Regions from separate parts of the Streptomyces sp. NPDC007907 genome, predicted to be linked through region 2. Evidence: riboswitches for the same ligand, from Rfam matches in the RefSeq annotation. Region 2 holds a riboswitch; the other holds the start of a gene.

Region 1 (2,923 bases), on a different contig from region 2:
GGACGTTGAGGATCCGGCGCAGCGGCACCGAGTCCTCGGGGTTGGACAGCACGCGCAGGTAGGCCAGGACGTCCCGGACCTCCTTGCGCTCGTAGAAGCGGACGCCGCCGACGACCTTGTAGGGCAGGCCGACGCGGATGAAGACCTCTTCGAAGACACGGGACTGGGCGTTGGTGCGGTAGAAGACGGCGACGTCGCCGGCCTTGGCCTCGCCGGCGTCCGTGAGGCGGTCTATCTCGTCGGCGACGAACTGCGCCTCGTCGTGCTCGGTGTCGGCGACGTAGCCGGTGATCCGGGCGCCGCTGCCCGCGTTGGTCCACAGGTTCTTGGGGCGGCGGGACTCGTTGCGCTCGATGACGGCGTTGGCGGCGCTGAGGATGGTCTGCGTGGAGCGGTAGTTCTGCTCCAGCAGGATGGTCGTCGCGTCCGGGTAGTCCTCCTCGAACTGGAGGATGTTGCGGATCGTCGCGCCGCGGAAGGCGTAGATCGACTGGTCGGCGTCGCCCACCACGCACAGCTCGGCGGGCGGGATCTCGGCCTCGGGCGGCACGTCGACCGGGTGCTCGGAGGTGCCGACCAGCTCGCGGACCAGGGCGTACTGCGCGTGGTTGGTGTCCTGGTACTCGTCGACCAGGACGTGCCGGAAGCGGCGGCGGTAGTGCTCGGCGACGTCCGGGAAGGCGCGCAGCAGGTTGACCGTCGTCATGATCAGGTCGTCGAAGTCGAGGGCGTTCGCCTCGCGCAGCCGCGACTGGTACATGGCGTAGGCCTGGGCGAGGGTCTTCTCGAAGCCGTCGGTGGCCTGGGCGGCGAAGTCCTCCTCGTCGATCAGCTCGTTCTTCAGGTTGCTGATCTTGGCGCTGAAGGACTTCGGCGGGAAGCGCTTGGGGTCGAGGTCCAGGTCGCGGCAGACCAGGGCCATCAGACGCTTGGAGTCGGCGGCGTCGTAGATCGAGAAGGAGGAGGTGAAGCCGAGCTTCTTGCTCTCCCGGCGCAGGATGCGCACGCACGCGCTGTGGAAGGTCATGACCCACATGGCGTTGGCGCGCGGGCCGACGAGCTGCTCGACACGCTCCTTCATCTCACCGGCGGCCTTGTTGGTGAAGGTGATCGCGAGGATCTGGCCCGGGTGCACGTCCCGCTCGGCGAGCAGGTGGGCGATGCGGTGCGTGAGCACACGGGTCTTGCCGGAGCCGGCGCCGGCCACGATGAGCAGCGGGGAGCCGGAGTGGACGACGGCGGCGCGCTGGTTGTCGTTCAGCCCCTCCAGGAGGGCGGCGGCGTCCACCACGGGGCGGGGGGCTCCGTCCCGGTAGTAGGCGTCCCGGTCCGGGGGCGCGTCGAACTTCCCGCCGAACAGATCGTCCGGGATCGGCTCCGGAACGTGATCGTCCTCGGGCGGCGGCGGGGGTTCGTCGGCCGGGCCCCGCTGGGCCTGGAGGTTCGCCAGGAAGTGGTCGTCAAAGAGGCTGCTCATCGCTCTCCGAGTCTAGGGCGCCCCACTGACAGCCCGCCGCCGCCCTGAGAACATCGCCGCGCACCCGGTGTCCCGCCGACCGCACGGAGGCGCGTTGTCGCCCTCCATGACGGCATGATCACGCCCTGCTATTGCCACTACATACGCGGATCTTTGACCACGAATCCCCCTTGATCGCTCACTCTCGGCAACGCCCGGGGATAAGGTCACGAAAATGTATCGGGCATATCACCCATCAACCTTCACAGGGGCCACACCAGTTGGCTACCGTGCGACCAGGCCGCACGACCCCCACCGGCGAACGTCGCCGGGCCGCGCGGCCTCCGCCGAGTCCGGTGTGCCGCAGTGGCAGCCGGAGCCGGGGACCCAACCGTGAACCTGGGGTGAATCGGCCCGACTCCCTGAGCGGAGAGGCCGTAGGGCAAACCTTCCGAACCACCCGCCCGAACCCGACAGCTAACCCGGTAGGCGGAACGTGGAAGGAGTCGCCTCCCTTGGCGTCGCACCGCAAGTCGCGTCCTACGGGTACGCGCGTGGCAGGCATACGGACCCCCGCCCTCGCAACGGCGGCCCTCACCTCCGTGGCCCTGCTCTCCCAGTCGGCCAACGCCGCCCCCGCGGCCGACGACAAGCCCAGCCTGGAGGAAGTCGAGAAGAAGGTCGACGACCTGTACCGCCAGGCCGAGTCGGCGACCGACAAGTACAACGCGGCCAAGGAGAAGACCGCGAAGCAGCGCAAGCGCGTCGACACCCTCCTCGACGACGTCGCCCAGCGCACCCAGAAGCTCAACGAGGCGCGCGAGGAGCTCGGCTCCTTCGCCTCCGCCCAGTACCGCACCGGCGCCGCCGCCCCGGACACGGCGACGTTCCTGCTGGCGGACACCCCGCAGGACTACTTCGACCAGACCCAGCTGATGGACCGGATGACGGGCCGCCAGAAGGTCGCGGTCGACGACTACGTCACCCAGCAGTCCGAGACGATGAAGAAGCGCCAGGAGGCCACCGAGAGCCTCGAGACGCTCACCGAGTCGCAGGGCGACCTGAAGACCGCCAAGGCCACCGTCCAGCGCAAGCTCGCCGACGCGCGCGAGCTGATGTCGAAGCTGACCGCCGAGGAGAAGGCCCGGCTCGCGGCGATCGAGAAGGAGAAGCGGGAGGAGGCCGCCCGCAAGGCCGACGAGCTGGCTCGGCAGCAGGCCGCGCGTCAGCAGGCGCAGGAGGAGGCCGCCCGGCAGCAGGACAGCGGGACGGCCTCGTCGGGCTCCACGGGATCGACGGGCTCCGGCTCGTCCTCCTCGACGGCCCCGGCCGACTCCTCGTACGCCACCAAGGCCGACAAGGCGCTGGCCTTCGCCCGCGCCCAGATCGGCAAGCCGTACGTGTGGGGCGCCGTCGGGCCCGGCTCCTACGACTGCTCGGGCCTGACCCAGGCCGCCTGGAAGGCCG
Region 2 (2,923 bases):
CCGCGCCGACGAACTGTGCCGGTACGCCGTGCTGTTCGGCGACCCACAGCTGGCCCTGACCGCCGTCCAGCGCGTGCTGGAGATCACGCCGGAGGAGGTCCAGGAGGTGGCCAAGGCCCGCCTGCGGCCCGACAACCGTGCGGTCCTCGTCTACGAGCCGACCGCCCCCGAAACCCCCGCCGACCAGGACGAGAACGAGGAGGCGGCCCGGTGACCGAGCTCGCCACGATGGACTTCCACCCCCGGCCGCAGGCGGGCGACGCCAAGCCGTGGGCCTTCCCCGCCCCCGAGCGCGGCGCGCTCGACAACGGCCTGACGGTGCTGCGCTGCCACCGCCCCGGCCAGCAGGTCGTCGCCGTGGAGGTGCTGCTCGACGCCCCCCTGGACGCCGAGCCCGCAGGTCTCGACGGTGTGGCCACGATCATGGCCCGGGCGTTCTCCGAGGGCACCGACAAGCACTCCGCCGAGGACTTCGCGGCCGAGCTGGAGCGCGCCGGCGCCACCCTCGACGCGCACGCCGACCACCCCGGTGTCCGGCTCAGCCTGGAGGTGCCGGCCTCCCGGCTCGCCAAGGGACTGGGGCTGATCGCCGACGCCCTCAGGGCGCCCGCGTTCGCCGACAGCGAGGTCGAGCGGCTGGTGAACAACCGTCTCGACGAGATCCCGCATGAGCTGGCCAACCCCTCGCGCCGCGCCGCGAAGGAGCTCTCCAAGGAGCTGTTCCCGGCGGACTCCCGCATGTCGCGGCCGCGGCAGGGCACCGAGGAGACCGTCGCCGCGATCGACTCCGCGGCCGTACGCGCCTTCTACGAGAAGCACGTCCGGCCCGCCACCGCCACCGCCGTGGTCGTCGGCGACCTCACCGGCATCGACCTCGACGCCCTGCTCGCGGACACGCTGGGCGCCTGGACGGGCTTCGCGGCGGAGCCGCGTCCGGTGCCGCCGGTGACCGCCGACGACACCGGCCGGGTCGTCATCGTGGACCGCCCCGGCGCCGTCCAGACGCAGCTGCTGATCGGCCGGATCGGTCCGGACCGGCACGACCGCGTGTGGCCCGCGCAGGTGCTCGGCACCTACTGCCTGGGCGGCACCCTCACCTCGCGTCTGGACCGCGTGCTGCGCGAGGAGAAGGGCTACACCTACGGCGTACGGGCGTTCGGCCAGGTCCTCAGGTCCGCCCCGGACGGCACCGGTGCCGCGATGCTCGCCATCAGCGGTTCCGTGGACACCCCCAACACCGGCCCCGCCTTGGAGGACCTCTGGACGGTGCTGCGCACCCTGGCCGCTGAGGGCCTGACCGACGCCGAGCGGGACGTCGCCGTGCAGAACCTGGTCGGCGTGGCGCCGCTGAAGTACGAAACGGCGGCCGCCGTCGCGAGCACGCTGGCCGACCAGGTCGAGCAGCACCTGCCCGACGACTACCAGGCCACGCTGTACCGGCAGCTCGCGGCGACCGGCACCGTGGAGGCCACCGCGGCGGCCGTCAGCGCCTTCCCGGTGGACCGTCTGGTGACCGTCCTCGTCGGTGACGCGGCGCAGATCAAGGCGCCTGTGGAGGCCCTCGGCATCGGCGAAGTCACCGTCGTCTCGGCGGAGTAGCGGCAGGCGCGCGCAGGGGCCCTGGTTGTCTTCGAAGGCACCAGGGCCCCCTTATGCCCGAATTGGGATGGGAGTTGCCTGTCTGCCCTGTGGGATGCGCTACAAAAGCCGGGATTCGTTTGGGAATTGAAAGCGGCGCCGCTTAGCGTCGTCCGGGCTGTTCGTCAGGCAGTGCGCCGCACCCGCGGCACCGGACAGTCATCGCCGAGTCCCCGTACGGCGCGAGCCAGGGGAGCCGGGGACCCACCGCAGTCCCTGGGGTGAATCGGACGCCCGCGCGTGCCGCGAGGGAGTCCGTAGGAGACCTTCCTGCTCCGAACCCGTCAGCTAACCCGGTAGGCGAGAGGGAAGGAAAGGACCAGCCACCACATGGCGTTCACTCGCGCCACCGGGAAGCACCGTCGTCCCAGCAGGATCCAGCGCGGCACCGCCCGCGCGGCAGGTGTGGCGGCCCTCGCCACCACCGGCGTGATCGGCACCGTGGCGGCCCCCGCGGCCTTCGCCGCCGAGCCCAGCACGGAGCAGACGGGTCTCACCCCGGTCGTCACCATGGGCGACACCGTGGCCCAGCAGATCGACGCCCAGGCCGTCGCGCAGCAGCAGGCCGCCGACGAAGCCGCCGCCAAGCAGAAGGCCGAGGAGGCCGCCCGCAAGCGGGCCGCCGAGGTGGCCGAGAAGGCCAAGGAGGCGGCCGAGAAGGCCCGCGCGGCCAAGGAGCGCGCCGCCCGCGAGGCCGAGCGCAAGCGCCTCAACGCCTTCGTGGCCCCGATCTCCGGCTCGTACGTCTCCACCGCCTACCAGGCCAGCAGCGGTCTGTGGTCCTCCGGCAGCCACACCGGCGTGGACTTCCACGCCGCCAGCGGCACCTCCGTCCACGCGGTCGGCATGGGCGAGGTCGTCGAGGCCGGGTGGGGCGGCTCCTACGGCAACAACATCGTGATCAAGATGAACGACGGCACGTACACCCAGTACGGCCACCTGTCGTCCATCGCTGTCTCGGTCGGCCAGAAGGTCACCCCCGGTCAGCAGATCGGCCTGTCCGGCGCGACCGGCAACGTCACCGGCCCGCACCTGCACTTCGAGGCCCGTACGAGCCCCGAGTACGGCTCCGACATCGACCCGGTCGCCTACCTCCGCTCGCACGGCGTCAGCCTCTGACCGGAACCTCTCCGCCGTTCCCGAAAGCCCCGGCTCCCCGAGCCGGGGCTTTCGGCGTTTGCGGGCCACCGGACTACGGCCTCCCGGATGGCCTCCCGGGCGGCCCGTGGATGTCCGCTGTCCAAAAAATATCCATGGATTCCCGCTTGCCGTCGGAAATTCCGGC

What was found. A riboswitch is a leader RNA that binds a small molecule or an ion and turns the genes downstream of it on or off. The one in region 2 is predicted to bind cyclic di-AMP.
Positions count from the first base shown of each region.
Region 1: it holds a riboswitch for cyclic di-AMP, as region 2 does, so the genes downstream of both, ACFZDI_RS04350 (NlpC/P60 family protein) here and ACFZDI_RS35500 (M23 family metallopeptidase) in region 2, are expected to answer to the same signal.

Region 1 is NZ_JBIBKR010000001.1:954,140-957,062, forward strand. Features, by position in the region: gene pcrA (DNA helicase PcrA) at 1-1,477, opposite strand, end outside; cyclic di-AMP (ydaO/yuaA leader) riboswitch at 1,792-1,964, shown strand; gene ACFZDI_RS04350 (NlpC/P60 family protein) at 1,972-2,923, shown strand, end outside.
Region 2 is NZ_JBIBKR010000011.1:122,339-125,261, forward strand. Features, by position in the region: gene ACFZDI_RS35490 (pitrilysin family protein) at 1-214, shown strand, start outside; gene ACFZDI_RS35495 (insulinase family protein) at 211-1,599, shown strand; cyclic di-AMP (ydaO/yuaA leader) riboswitch at 1,792-1,956, shown strand; gene ACFZDI_RS35500 (M23 family metallopeptidase) at 1,969-2,757, shown strand.